Regions from separate parts of the Cyanobium sp. ULC082 genome, predicted to be linked through region 2. Evidence: riboswitches for the same ligand, from Rfam matches in the RefSeq annotation. Region 2 holds a riboswitch; the other holds the start of a gene.

Region 1 (7,241 bases), 480 kb from region 2:
AGCAGCGGTTGGAGAGCGTGATGGATTTCGCCTGTGGCTCCGGCTCCTTGCTCCTCAACATCCGCACGCGGGTGAAAAAGGCGGGTGGCACCATCGGCAAGATCTTTGGCCAGGAAAACAACATCACCACTTACAACCTCGCCCGCATGAACATGCTGCTGCATGGGGTGAAAGACACGGAGTTTGAGATCTTTCATGGCGACACCTTGCTGAACGAATGGGACATGCTGCGCGAGCAGAACCCGGCCAGAAAACCCAGCTTTGATGCCATCGTCGCCAACCCGCCCTTCAGCTACCGCTGGGAGCCGACCGACGCCCTGGCCGATGACGTGCGCTTCAAAAGCCACGGCATGGCCCCGAAATCCGCCGCTGACTTTGCCTTTCTGCTGCACGGCTTTCACTACCTGAAGGATGAAGGCGTGATGGCCATCATCCTGCCCCACGGGGTGCTATTTCGTGGTGGTGCTGAAGAGCGCATCCGCACCAAGCTGCTCAAAGACGGCCACATCGACACCGTGATCGGCCTTCCTGCCAACCTCTTTTATTCAACCGGCATCCCGGTCTGCATTCTTGTGCTCAAGAAGTGCAAGAAGCCCGATGACGTGCTCTTCATCAATGCCGCTGTGCACTTCGTCAAGGGGAAGCGCCAGAACCAATTAACTCAGGAGCACATCAGCAAGATCCTCCACACCTATCAGCAGCGGGAGCCGGAACCTCGCTACTCCCGCCGGGTGGAGATGGCGGAGATTGAAAAGAACGACTTCAACCTGAACATCTCTCGCTACATCAGCACGGCCGTCGCCGAGGAGGAGATCGACCTGCTCAAAGTCAATGCCGAGCTGGCGTCCCTGGAGCAATCGATTCGAGATGCTCGAGACAAACACAATGGGTTCCTTGAGGAATTAGGCCTACCCCCCTTGCTGTGACGGCAAAGCTGAGCCATCCAGATGCCATGACCCCCGCCCGCCCCTTCGCCCTGCGCCTGTTCGTGCCCTCCGGCCAACCCGAGGGCATGCGCATCGTGGAGATAACAAATTGGAGAGGCATCGGCTTCCTGGAGGAGTTGCTGCTCTGTTGCCCGGTGCTGGGATTTCGCGCCTTCGAGCAGGCATCGGGTAAGCCGTCAGCCTCCATCCGCAGGCTGTTTCACCTCAAGGGTCCAGAGGCTTCCGGTCAGGGCTTTGAATCACCCGGTGGTTTCACGGTGCTCGCTGGCGCCAAGGCCCGCCGCGACTTCGCCGATTCCACCATGCCCGCCATGGAACCATCCACCTGGTGCCGATGATCGAAACCGAGGTGCAGATTCAGCGGCAGGGTGAGATCCGTTCCTTCCGTGGCCAGCTGCAGTGAGACGGCGACCTGGAAGCCCAGCGGCTCGATCAGCCCGATGCTCCGGGGTGATCGTCGTTGATTCATCGGTCTGGATCGACTTCTTCAACGGGGTCAGCACTCCTGAAGTGGAGCATCTGGGTCTGGAGTCTGCGACCTAAGCCGTGGGAGCTCCCATCCAGCCCATTGGCGTGAAGCCGCCCGGGCGCGACTCAGCGCGCCAGCAGGCCGATCGGCCCGAGCACCAGGAAGCCGCCGAACAGGGCCAGCAGCAGGGCCAGCTTGGTGGTCCAGTGGGCCGGCAGGCGCCTGAGCACCAGGTAGGTGCCTCCGCTCACCAGCAGGGAGCCGGCGAAGGCCCCCAGCCACCAGCTCGCCGCTGCCATGCCGGCGGGGGCTTCCTGGCCGTGGAGCATGGCGTGCACGGCGACGGCACCGGCGATCAGGGTGCCGCAGAAGCCAAGGGCCGGGGCAGCTCCGGAGCGGTGGCTGCGCAGCACCAGCACCGCCACGGCTGAAATCGCCAGGGCGGCGATCACCTCAGCGGCAGGCAGGCCGCCGCCCATCGCCCCGAAGATGCCGCCGCCGATGGCGCCGGCCAGGGCCCAGAGCAACAGCTGGCCGGAGATGTAGGAGGCGGCGGCGCCCACCCCGATCAGCAGGAGCAGGTGATCGGTGCCCAGCAGGGGATGCAGGAAGCCGGAGCTGAGGCCGCCATGGGCGATGCCGTGGGCCTGGGCCGGCTGGCCTGCCAGGACGATCGCCAGGGCCGAGAGGCAGAGGATCGGAGCCAGGCTGCGGCTGGCGGAAGTGGGGCTGGAAATCATCGAATGACCCGGTCCACGCCGGGATTGAAGGGAACAGGAAACGGCGAGCGTTCTGACTGAGGAGCGCGGACCCGGAGGGGCGCTCAATCACAGCTGCGGGACAGCGCCGGACTCGGTTCCTGGCTGAACCAGGTTCCCCACCGGACTTTCCTCGTTGCCTTTCGGGAGTGACCACCGAAAACCGATCCCAGCCATTCTGCGCTGAAACCGGCACGCTGCCCGGTTGTGTCGTAATGGTCAGACCACAGCGGCGCTCAGGCCAGTCGCAGTCCCTCGATCCCCTGCCAGGCGAGATAGGCGGCGAGCGCCAGGCTCAGGCCGCCCACCACCAGTTCGCCGCGGGCATAGAGGGCCTGCTTGCCCCGTTGCAGCAACGGCAGCATGCTCTGCCGCGCCAGGGCCACGGCCAGGAATGGCAACAGCAGCAGCAGACTGGCCGCCAGCGTGAAGGCGCCGGCCAGCAACAGTTCCTGAGCCCGATCCAGGTCGGCGGCGAGCAGGGCCGAGGCCCCCTTGGCCAGCAGGAACAGGTCGTCGGGGCTGATCACTTCGATCGCGGCGCTGACCCCGATCAGCAGCGGCAGGGGCAGGGCGCAGAAGCGATCCAGCTGGCGGATCCAGCCGGCCGGTTCACTGCCGGCCGCCTTGGTGGGCAGCAGATCGCGGATGCCCAGGGCCAGCAGGGCGCCGGCGCCCATCAGATCCAGGCCGGTGCGGTGGCTGCTGCCCTGCTCCATGCTCAGCAGCAGGCCATGGCCCACGGTGAGCAGCAGCGTCACCATCACGGCGATCGTCACCATCCAGCTGAGCACGAACAGGCCGCCGCGGCGCAGGGGATTCGGCCCCAGCAGCAGCAGCAGCAGCAGGCCGATGTGGATCGGGCTGAGGCTGATGCCACTGCCATAGGCCAGCAGTTCAGCCCAGAGGCGGGGATCGCTCATGCCGCCGGCCCGCTGGTCGGGGCATTCCAGCGCAGCACCACCCGTCGGTCCCGCTCGTGGCCCAGCACGCTGACCGTGCCGGTGTTCAGGGCCAGCAGTCCGCCGCCCCTGGCGCCGAGACCCAGCCAGCTGCCCCCCAGGGCTCTGAGGATGTGCCCATGGGCGAACAGGGCCACCCGGCCGTTCTCCGCCAGGGCCAGGGCCTGCTCGATCACCTGCTGGCAGCGGCGCTCCACCTGCTCGATGCTCTCTCCGCCCTCGCAGCCGTGGGTCCAGACGGTCCAGCCGGGGACCTCCTGGCGGATCTCCGGGGTGGTCAGGCCCTCGTAGGCGCCGTAATCCCATTCCCGCAGCTCCTCGCAGAGGCTGGCGCTCTGGGCCAGCCCGGCCAGCTCGCAGGTCTGGCGGGCCCGTTGCAGCGGACTGCAGAGCACCGCCGCGAAGCGAAGCTCCGCCAGCAGGGGTGCCAGGGCCCTCGCCTCCGCTTCCCCTTCCGGCAGCAGGGCCAGGTCGGTGTTGCCGGTGTGGCGGCCATCGCGGGCCCAGGCGGTGGCGCCGTGCCGCAGCAACCAGAGTTCCGGGGCTGGATTCGAGGACGTCACGGTGGGTGGGCTGGTTTACCGGTTGGATTGAACCATCACACGGCGGCGGCTGGGGTCAGCGGCCGCACCCGGGCGGCGGCGTCGCGCAGGCGACGGCAGATCTGCGGGCAGCCACTCCAGTGCAGGTGCAGCCAGCTGGCGTGCAGGCCGGGCCGGCTCCAGCCTTCCGGCCGGCTCGGCCAGCCCCAGCCTTCGAGCTGCCAGAGCGGCCCGCCGGGCGGGGCCGTGGCTGCCGCCGGATGCGGTTCCAGCTCCCAGCGATGAAATTCATGGCCGCAGACGGTTTCGCCCCGCCGCACCACCAGCCCGTCCGCCAGGGCCGTGGCCTGCCGATAGCCCAGCTGCAGGGCGCCGCGCCGCGCTGAGAACGGCAGCAGACCCGCCATCCGATGGGACACCCCGCTGCCATCCTCCAGCTCCTGGCCCAGCAGCAGCAGCCCGCCGCACTCGGCGTAGATCGGCAGGCCCGCCCCGGCGGCGCGGCGCAGGTCCGCCAGGCTGCGTTTGCTGGCGGCCAGGGCGGCGGCATGGAGCTCCGGAAATCCTCCCGGCAGGATCACCCCCTGACTGCCGGCGGGAAGCGGCTCGTCGGCCAGCGGTTGCCACGGCTGCACGCTCACGCCCAGGCCTTCGAGCAGGGCGCTGGCTTCCGGGTAGCGGAAGTGGAAGGCGGCGTCACTGGCGATCGCCAGGGTGACCGGAGCCGCCGGCCCGGGCCCGGGGCGATCGCCAGCCAGGCACCAGCGGATCGGATCGGGGCTGCTCGCCCCTGGCGGCGGCGGCGGCGCCAGCAGGGGCATCAGCGCCTCCAGATCGAGGTGACGTTCGGCCAGGGCCGCCCACTCCTCCAGGCAGCGGCCCAGGTCTTCGAGTTCATGGGCTGGCAGCAGGCCCAGGTGACGGGAGGGCAGGCTGAGGCTCGGGTGACGCGGCAGCACACCCAGCAGCGGCATGGCGATGGCGGCCAGGGCCTCACTGAGCAGGGCCTGGTGCCGCTCGGTGCTCACCCCGTTCAGCACAACACCGGCCAGCTCCAGGCCGGGTTGATGATCCCGGAAACCCCGCACCAGCGCCGCCACCGAACCGGCCTGGCGGCTGGCCTCCACCACCAGCACCACCGGCAGCCCCAGCAGCTGGGCCAGTTCCGCCGAGCTGCCGGCCAGGCCCGGCCCCCGGCCGTCGAACAGCCCCATCACCCCCTCCACCAGGCAGTGGTCGGCCTGGCTCCCCCACCAGGGGAAGCTGCGCCGCACCCAGCCCTCGCCGCAGAGCAGGGCATCGAGGTTGCGGCAGGGCCTGCCGCTGGTCCGGCTCAGCAGCTGGGGATCGAGATAATCCGGTCCCACCTTGAAGGTCTGGATCGTTTCGCCACGCCGGCGCACCAGGGCGGCAAGGCAGAGGCTGAGCAGGGTCTTGCCGCTGCCGCTGCAGGGTGCCGCAATCAAACAGGCCATGCCGACGCGCCCCTTCCCTGCCCGGTCAGTGCGGCAGCAGCCTGGCCGCCATCGGCGCGGCCGCCGCCAGCAGGGGGCTGGTGGTGTCGTGGCCGCCGGCCAGCAGGCGGGCCATCTCCATCTCCTCGCTTTCGTTGGAGATGCTCACCACCTCCTCGGCCAGCTCCATCGTGGCCACCCCGCCGGCCTCCAGCCGCATGCAGCCGCCCGATTCGGAGCAGAGGATCACGCAGAGCGGCTTGCGGCCTTCCGGGCAACAGATCAGGCGCAGGCCCACCAGGGCGCCGGGATGGCTCTTGGGAACCCCCACCGGCACCGACATCAGCCGGAACTGGACGATCTGGCCATCGCTGCGCTGGAACTCGGCGCCGATTCCCGCCTCGGTGCCATTGGCCGGGATGCGGTAGCTGTTCTGCAGGTGCCAGCCGAGCCGGTCGGCGATCCAGGCCGCCAGCAGCAGGCCCTGCACCGGGTGATCACCCTCCACGTCGATGTCGAGCTGCACCACGTGGGTGAGGGCATCGCGGCGGCCGGGCGGATCGAACACCATCGCCAGCGATTCGGTCCAGCTGCGCTGCCGCAACCAGTTGAGGTCGTTCACCGCCTGGTCGCTGGCGATGCGCTCCACCAGCACATCAAGGCAGCGGCGCGGGTCGCCGATCGAGCTGTCCAGCACCAGCCGCCGCGAGGGCAGGGCCAGGGCGGCGAGCAGGTCGGGGGATTCATCCAGGGAGCCGTTCCACCACACCCAGCAGGGCAGGTCGTCCGCCACCAGCGGATTGAGCATGGCGAGCCCCTGCTCGATCGCGCCCTTGCCGCCCCGCAGCACCACCACGTCGCCGCAGGCCGGCGCGCTGCCGCTGCGTTCCTCCGGCAGCGGGCAGTAGGCGGCCACCAGCGTTTCCAGGGGGTGGTCCTCGCGCAGGGTGGGGGCCAGGGTGATCAGCCGCCGGGGTCGATGGGCGCTGATCGCCTGATCAACGAACTGTCCGCGCAGGTCTTCGGCGGTGTGGCTGCCCGGTTGCTGGCCCAGGGCCCAGGCCAGCTCCGGTGCCATCGGAGCCGTGCAGAGCGGCAGGCCGCATTCCGCCGTGGCGGTACGGGCGGCATCGAAGAGATCCTCGTTGAGCAGGCCGCTGATCGGGCCGTCGATGTGACCGGTGCGGATCAGCTGCTGCTGCAGCCAGGAGGGTTCCCACACCACCAGCGTGAAGGTGGAGGCTCCGGTCGAAGCCTCCAGATCCTTTTCCCAGAGGCGATCCAGATAACCGGACACCTCGTTGGGAGAGAGGGCGAGGGGAGCCTGAAGCGTGAGCTGGGGGGACATCGGGACGGGCGTCGTGAAGGGCGAAGACGAAAAGGCGGGACGGTGGGCTGGGCCGGGAGCGGGGCTGGAGGTGCGGCAGAGGGCAGTGGATCAGGGGCGGCGCCACATCAGCCCGTCATTGGCCAGGAGGCTGTCGGCGGCTCCGGGGCCCCAGGTTCTGGCCTCGTAGGGCTGCACCGGCAGTTGCCAGGGGCTGTCCTCGATCAGCTCCAGCAGCGGCGTGTAGAGCCGCCAGGCCGCCTCCACCTCGTCGGCCCGGGTGTAGAGGGTGGGATCCCCCAGCATGGCGTCGGCCAGCAGGCGAACGTAACCCTCGTCGGAGGGTTCACCGAACGATTCGTCGTAGGAGAAGTGCATGTCCACCGGCCGGCTGCGCATGCCGGAGCCCGGAGCCTTCACATCGAAGACGAAGCCGGCACCTTCATCGGGCTGGATCCGCAGGATCAGCTGGTTGGCGGTGGGGCTGCCACCGGCCGCGTCGAACAGATGCACCGGCGCCTCCCGGAAGGTGAGCACCACCTCGGAGAGCCGCTTCGGCAGCCGCTTGCCGGTGCGCAGGTAGAAGGGCACCCCCTGCCAGCGCCAGTTGTCGATGAACAGCTTCATCGCCAGATAGGTTTCCGTGGTGCTGTTCGGGTTGACCCCAGGCTCCTCCCGGTAGCCCCGCAGCGGGTCGCTGATGCTCCCCCCGGCCGCGTACTGTCCGCGCACACAGCATTTCCACGGCTCCTCCTCATTGGCCAGCCGGGCCGCCTGCAGCA
Region 2 (7,241 bases):
TCGCCGATGCTCAGATCAGCACCGAAGGCCCTGAGCATCCGCTCGCTGTGGTCGCGGGAGCGGGCCGGCTCGATCACGGTGGTGGCACCGCTGGCGGTGAGGGCGGCCAGCAGGATGGCCGATTTCACCTGGGCCGAGGCCACCGGTGTGCCGATCACGGCTCCATGCAGGGCCCGGCCGAGAACGGCCAGGGGGGCCAGGTTCCCGTCGTCGCGGCCGTGCACCTGGGCTGCCATCGCCGCCAGGGGCTGGACCACCCGTCCCATCGGCCTTCGCCGCAGCGACGCATCCCCACTGAGCACGAAGTGGCGGCCCTGGCGGCCGGCCAGCAGGCCCAGCATCAGCCGCATCGTGGTGCCGGAGTTGCCGCAGTCCAGAACGCAGTCGGGCTCCCGCAGTCCATCCAGTCCCACCCCCTGCACCCGCACCAGCTGGCCGGCCTCGATCGGACCTACGCCCACCCCCATCGCCCGCAGGCAGGCGGCGGTGCTTAGCGGATCCTCGGCGGGGAGCAAGCCGTCGATCTCGGTTTCACCGATGGCGATCGCGCCGAACAGCAGGGCGCGGTGGGAGATCGACTTGTCGCCTGGAACCCGCACTTGGCCGCGCAGGCTGGCCGGATCCGGGGCCCCGAGCCGGCGGGGCTGGGAGGCAGCACTGCCGACTGCAACGGCCATGGGTGCGGCGCGAACGGAGCTGGAGCCTAAATCTCGGGCCCCTCGGAGCCGAACAACCGGTCGCCGGCATCGCCCAGTCCCGGCACAATCCGGAAGGCCTCGTCCAGGTCGGCATCGATGCAGGCGGTGTACACGGTGAGCTGGGGAAAGCGATCGGCCAGGGCCCTGAGGCCGGGGCTCGCGGCCAGGGCGGTGATCACCCGCAGCCTCTCGCCACGCACCCCGCGTTGGTCCAGCCGCTCCAGCACCTGAATCAGGCTGCCCGCCGTGGCCAGCATCGGATCGAACACCAGCACACCCACCTGATCGCCGATCGTGGCCGGCAGGGTGTCGAGGTAGCAGTGGGCCGCTCCGGTCGCTTCATCACGGCTTAATCCCACATGGGCCACCCGGCAGGTGGGCAGAACGGTCTGGGCTCCCTGCCAGAGGCCGAGACCGGCCCGCAGGATCGGCACGGCCAGCAGCGGCACGGCTGCATCCACCACGGTCCCTTCACAGGCCGCCAGCGGGGTCTGCACCGTGACGGGCCGCTGCGGCAGCCAGTCGCGGATCGCCTCGTAGGTGAGCCAGCGGCCCAGCTCGGCCATGGCGCTGGCGAACAGGGGCGGCGGGGTGGCCTGATCGCGGAGCACGGTGAGCCAGTGGGCGATCAGGGGATGGGGTGGCACCACCACCCGCAGGGACATGCTCATGCTGAATCGCGCCGCGGCGGGGCCTGCCATAGCTTGAGGGTCCAAGCTACGGCTGTGCCTGTGTTCTTCCCTTCCCGCCGGGGGGTGCCCCTCCTGGGTCTGCTGCTGGGGCTCGCCGTTCTGACCCTCGCGCTGGCTTCACCGGTGATTGCGCCGGCCTGGGCGATCACGGCACCGGAATTGCGCGGTCAGCGTTCACTCCAGGATCTCCAGCCCGACATGCGGGGCCGCGATCTCAAGCAACAGGAGTTTCTCAAGGCCAAGATGCAGGGTTTCGATCTCAGCGATGCCGACCTGCGCGGTGCCGTGTTCAATTCCAGCGACCTGCGGGAAACCAACCTCAGCGGCGCCAATCTCGAGGACGTGGTGGCCTTTGCCACCCGCTTCGATGGCGCCGACCTGAGTGGAGCCGTGCTGCGCAACGCCATGTTGATGCAGAGCCGCTTCACCGATGCCGTGATCGATGGCGCCGACTTCAGCGAAGCGGTGCTTGACCTTTCGCAACAGCGAGCCCTCTGCGCCAGGGCCAGCGGAGTGAACCCGAGCACCGGAGCCGCCACGGCTGAAAGCCTGGGTTGCGGGTAGATTCACGGCCCGGTTCCCCTTGAGATCAGCCTGGGGAGGCAAGGGGGAAAGTCCGGTGTGAACCCGGCGCTGTCCCGCAGCTGTGAAGATCCGAACGCCGGTGCCAACCGGTTTGAGGATCCAGTCAGAACACCCGCCGGATCGCACCATCAAACCCGGCGCGGACCGGTACCCACCGAATGAATCATCGAATCCGGGTCGCTGCCGCGGCCCCGGCTCTTCTGCTGTTGCTGGGTGTGCCGCTGCTGGCGGCCCCGGCCTCGGCCCACCATCTGATGGAGTTGTTTCAGATCGAAGCGAGCCCCCTGGGCGGCTTTCTCAGCGGTCTGGGTCACCCCCTGCTCGGCCCCGACCATCTACTTTTTCTGCTTTGTCTGGGCCTGGTGGGGCTTCAGCAACCGGGCCGCTGGCTGATCGGGCTGCTGGCCGTCGGGCTTGGCGCCAGTGGCGTCGGCCTGCTGCTGCCCAACCTGCCGGGTGCTGAACTGCTGGTGGCCCTCTCCCTGGTGGCTCTCGGCCTGGTGGTGATCGGCCGCTGGCCCCGCTGGGTGCTGCTGCCGGCGATCGCCCTGCATGGCTACGTGCTAAGCGACGCGGTGATCGGCTGGGAAGCCGGTGCGATCGGCTTCTACCTGCTGGGTCTGCTGATCAGCCAGGCCACCCTGCTGCTGGCGGCGGTTGCGCTGATCCGCCCCTGGGCCGGCCGGCTCAGCCCCACCAATCTCAAGCTGGTGGCAGGCATGCTGATCGGCATCGGTGCCACATTCGCCTGGACCGGCCTGGTGCCCTGAGATGGAAACCACCAACCAGCGGCGCCTGCCGGTCACCGTGGTGACGGGCTTCCTCGGCGCCGGCAAGACCACCCTGCTGCGTCATCTGCTTCTCCACAGCGGCCTGCGTCTGGCGGTGATCGTCAATGAGTTCGGCGAGGTGGGGATCGACGGCAGCCTCCTGGGTGCCTGCGGCTTCTGTCCGGAGGAGGAACTCGGCGACCGACTGGTCGAGCTGGCCAACGGCTGCCTCTGCTGCACCGTCCAGGACGATTTCCTGCCGACGATGCAGACCCTGCTGGAAGCCTCCGACAGGCTCGACGGGATCGTGGTGGAAACCAGTGGACTGGCCCTGCCTGAGCCCCTGGTGCAGGCCTTCAGCTGGCCCGGGATCCGCACCCGCACCCGCGTCAATGGGGTGGTGGCGATGGTGGATGGCGAAGCGGTGGCCCAGGGAAGTGTGGTGGGGAATCCCGCCGCCCTGGAGAGGCAACGGGCCGCTGACCCCAGCCTCGACCATTTCGACGACCTGGAGGAGCTGTTCGATGAGCAGCTTGAAGCCGCCGACCTGGTGCTGGTCAGTCGCTCCGAGCAGCTCGATGCCGACCAGTGGGAACGCGTGCGCGCGCGCGTCGAGCGGGCCTGCCGGAGCGGAACCCAGCTGCTGCCGATCGAGAACGGCCGGATTTCCCCGGCCCTGTTGTTTGGCCTGCAGCGGGATGAATCGGCAGGCGAGGCCCATCACCACGAGGCCCATGAACACGATCACAGCCACGTGCCGATGCAGTCGCTGGCACTGCGGCTGACTGGAGACTTTGATCGACAGCGGCTCGAAGCGGTGCTGCGCGAGCAGATCGAGCAGCAGGCGATCCTGCGACTCAAAGGCTGGCTGCAGCAGCCCGGTAAGCGCCGACCACTCCAGATCCAGGCCGTGGGACCGCGCCTGGACTGCTGGTACGAGGACCACCGGGAGCCCGTGGAGGCTTCCAGCGGCGTCCCGGCGCTGGGCCTGGAGCTGGTGGCCCTGGGCCTGAAGCTCGATTCAGCCGTACTGGAGGCGGCCCTGTCCCACGCGGCGGTTCAGTCGAGTGGGATCTGACCAAGGGCGCAGACCGTTCCCCAGCAAAGGGCCTGGTCCTTGCTCCAGTGGCTGGAAACGGGGCCCCATGGGCCCCTTGATTTCTGCTGCATTTCAACCTTGCCGCTGCCGTCATGGCGAAAGTCGAGCCGCTGGCCGCCCAGCTCCAGGCTCCAGCGCTCGCCGATCGCCTCGATCCGCATCACACAGGCCTGCCAGGGTCCCTGCTCACGCCGGCAGCGGAGCTCCAGCCGTTGCGGCTCGCTCAACGCCGCTGGCAGTGCTGCCAGGCCAAGCCCGAGCCATAGCAGCAGGATCGATGGGCGAACCGTCGCCGCAGACATTGGCCGCGCCTCCGCGCACCCACCTGTTCAAGCTGATCCTGCGACGGCTGCGGGGGGAGAGTGAGCTGGCAAGATTTAACAAACAACCCACCCACGCAGTGCCCAGCTACCAAGCCCGCGTTCTGGTCAGCCTGAGGCCCTCGGTGCTGGATCCGGCCGGCGAGGCCAGCCGTGCCGCCGCCACCCGCCTGGGGGTGGAGGGCATCACCAGCCTGCGGATCGGCAAGGCCATCCTCGTGGAGATCGAGGCTCCGGATGCCGCCGCAGCTGAAGCGCGGTTGTCCTTGCTCAGCGAGCGTCTGCTGGCCAATCCGGTGATCGAGAACTGGTCCCTGGAGTGGCTGGAGCCCAGCATCGCCACCGTTTCGCCATGACGATCGGCATCGCCGTCTTCCCCGGTTCCAATTGCGATCGGGATGTGCAGTGGGCGGCCGAAGGCTGCCTGGGAATCCCCACCCGTTTCCTCTGGCATGAGGAGCGGGATCTGCGCGGCCTCGATGCCGTGGTGCTGCCCGGTGGGTTCAGCTACGGCGATTACCTGCGCTGCGGCGCCCTCGCCCGTTTTGCTCCCCTGCTGGAGGAGGTGGTGGCCTTCGTGGCCCGCGGCGGCCCGGTGCTTGGAATCTGCAACGGTTTTCAGGTTCTCACTGAAATCGGCCTGCTGCCCGGGGCGCTCACCCGCAACCAGCAGCTTCATTTTCTGTGTGAACCGGCGGAGCTCACGGTTCAGCCGGGCTCCTGCCGCTGGCTGCAGGGCTATGGGGCCGGTGAAACGATCAGCCTGCCGATCGCCCACGGCGAAGGCCGCTATCAGGTGGACGACGCCACCCTGGCCCGGCTGGAGCAGGAGGGACAGGTGGCCCTGCGTTACCGCCGCAACCCGAATGGTTCGGTGGGTGATGTGGCCGGCTTGAGCAACGCCGCGGGCAATGTGCTGGGGCTGATGCCCCATCCGGAGCGGGCCTGTGATCCGGTCACCGGCGGCCTGGACGGCCGCCGGCTGCTGGCCAGCCTGCTGGGCTGAGCTCAGCCCAGGGCGGCGAAGAACTCCTTGCTTCCCACCGGATCGGGCTTCATGGTCTGCTCGCCCGGCGTCCAGTTGGCGGGGCACACTTCATCGGGGTGGGCCAGAACGTACTGGAAGGCCTGCAGGACCCGCAGGGTTTCATCGACGTTGCGACCGACCGAGAGGTTGTTGATCGTGGCGTGCTGAACGATTCCCTCGGGATCGATGATGAACAGGCCGCGCAGGGCCACGCCGGCCTCCGGATCGAGCACGTTGTAGTCGGCAGCGATCGTTTTCTTGAGATCCGCCACCAGGGGATAGGCGATCTCACCGAGACCGCCCTGGTTGCGATCGGTCTGGATCCAGGCGAGGTGAGAGAACTGGCTGTCGACGGACACCCCGAGGATTTCGGTGTTGAGGCTGCTGAAATCGGCGTAGCGATCGCTGAAGGCGGTGATTTCGGTTGGGCAGACGAAGGTGAAATCAAGGGGATAGAAGAACAGCACCACGTATTTGCCGCGGTACTGGGACAGGGTCACCTCCTTGAATTCCTGATCCACCACGGCGGTGGCGGTGAAATCCGGGGCCGGCTGACCAACGCGAAGGGAAGCGCTGACGGTCATAGCGTTGTGAAAAGGGAAGGGAAGACAGCTGGAAAGGCAGGCCGAACTCGGACCGACTACCACTTGCAGCTGATCACAAGTTATCACGGATTTCAGCCGGAGGCGGCCCCCTTAAGCTCGGAGCCATCCAGTTCAACCCCGCTCCATGCCCTGGGATCCAGCCATCCTGCGCAAGTTCAACACCACCGGCCATTTCCGCCTGCTCAACCAGTTGCGCGCCGAGATCAAGGCCCACCCTCTGCCCCGCCAGAAGGGTGTGCCCCAGGACCAGAGCGGCGGCCTCGGTGGGCTCGGCACCGGCCCGATCGAACTGCGTCCCCAGCCGATGGGCTACGTCCGCTCGCGGCGCTCGGGGAGCTACGGATCCTCCTCCAGCTCCCAGTCGGCCGGCTTCAGCCCCTCGCTCGACAACAGCGCCGAAGGAGCGTCGATGAGTTTCCGGGATCGACTCAACGCCATCGAGATGCGTTGATGCCACCGCTGTCGGGGCAGCCAGCATGACCCTCCGCAAGACAGCCTCGATCGGCCTGTTGGCCATGGTGCCGATCTCGGTGGCGGCTGATCGGCTCCACTGGGGAGACGTCTCGGTTTTCGTCACCGCGGCGATCGGCATCATTCCACTGGCCATCTGGCTGAGTACCGCCACGGAGGAGTTGTCGCTGTCCCTGGGGCCCTCGCTCGGAGCCCTGCTCAATGCCGTGTTCAGCAACGCCACCGAACTGATCATCGCGATCGTGGCGCTGAGGGCCGGCCTTGTCGACATCGTCAAGGCGAGCATCACCGGCACGGTGATGGCCAACCTGTTGTTGGCGCTTGGTCTCTCGATGCTGGTGGGTGGGATCGGACGCCGCGAACAGCAGTTCCATCCGGTGGTGGCCCGGGTGAACGGCTCGGCGATGACCCTGGCCCTGCTGGCGATCCTGATCCCGAGCCTCTCGGTGTTGGCGGCCCGCCATTCCGTGGCCAGCACCCAGAGCTTCACCACCTTCGTTGCCTGGGTGCTTCTGGTGGTCTACGGCCTCACCCTGCTTTTCTCACTCGGTACCCATCGCTCGCTCTACGCGGTGGCCGAGGCAGATCTCGCCGACGACAACGGAGCGGCACCGGGTCACAAGCCAGCTGCCCTTCCCTGGCTGCTGGTGTTGCTGGCTGCCACGGCGGCGCTGGCCTACGAATCGGAGCTGTTCGTCGGGGTTGTGGAATCGGTGACCGAGGGGTTTGGACTATCCGGGCTGTTCACCGGCGTGGTGCTGTTGCCGCTGCTGGGTGGCATGGCGGAATACATCACCGCCATTTCCCTGGCCCGCAAGGACAAGATGGATCTGGCTGTTTCCGTGGTGCTCGGCTCCACCCTGCTGGTGGCCCTGCTGGTGGTGCCGGTGCTGGTGCTGATCGGGCCGCTGCTGGGCCACCCGCTGGATCTCAGCTTTGATGTTTACGAACTGGTGGCGGTGATCACCGCGGTG

Evidence for each region. A riboswitch is a leader RNA that binds a small molecule or an ion and turns the genes downstream of it on or off. The one in region 2 is predicted to bind cobalamin.
Region 1: it holds a riboswitch for cobalamin, as region 2 does, so the genes downstream of both, ACXMDY_RS01850 (HupE/UreJ family protein) here and ACXMDY_RS04445 (HupE/UreJ family protein) in region 2, are expected to answer to the same signal.

What each region holds. Positions count from the first base shown of each region.
Region 1 covers NZ_OZ376397.1:339,406-346,646, forward strand. Annotated here, with positions in the region: gene ACXMDY_RS01840 (type I restriction-modification system subunit M) at 1-926, shown strand, start outside; gene ACXMDY_RS01845 (hypothetical protein) at 953-1,285, shown strand; gene ACXMDY_RS01850 (HupE/UreJ family protein) at 1,542-2,156, opposite strand; cobalamin riboswitch at 2,182-2,357, opposite strand; gene ACXMDY_RS01855 (GAP family protein) at 2,411-3,097, opposite strand; gene ACXMDY_RS01860 (histidine phosphatase family protein) at 3,094-3,699, opposite strand; gene ACXMDY_RS01865 (cobyrinate a,c-diamide synthase) at 3,735-5,153, opposite strand; gene ACXMDY_RS01870 (glucose-6-phosphate dehydrogenase assembly protein OpcA) at 5,179-6,480, opposite strand; gene zwf (glucose-6-phosphate dehydrogenase) at 6,571-7,241, opposite strand, start outside.
Region 2 covers NZ_OZ376397.1:821,489-828,729, reverse strand. Annotated here, with positions in the region: gene aroA (3-phosphoshikimate 1-carboxyvinyltransferase) at 1-677, opposite strand, end outside; gene upp (uracil phosphoribosyltransferase) at 704-1,369, opposite strand; gene ACXMDY_RS04450 (pentapeptide repeat-containing protein) at 1,430-1,954, shown strand; cobalamin riboswitch at 1,948-2,109, shown strand; gene ACXMDY_RS04445 (HupE/UreJ family protein) at 2,134-2,745, shown strand; gene cobW (cobalamin biosynthesis protein CobW) at 2,747-3,823, shown strand; gene ACXMDY_RS04435 (hypothetical protein) at 3,805-4,146, opposite strand; gene purS (phosphoribosylformylglycinamidine synthase subunit PurS) at 4,245-4,520, shown strand; gene purQ (phosphoribosylformylglycinamidine synthase subunit PurQ) at 4,517-5,170, shown strand; gene ACXMDY_RS04420 (peroxiredoxin) at 5,173-5,775, opposite strand; gene ACXMDY_RS04415 (hypothetical protein) at 5,921-6,247, shown strand; gene cax (calcium/proton exchanger) at 6,273-7,241, shown strand, end outside.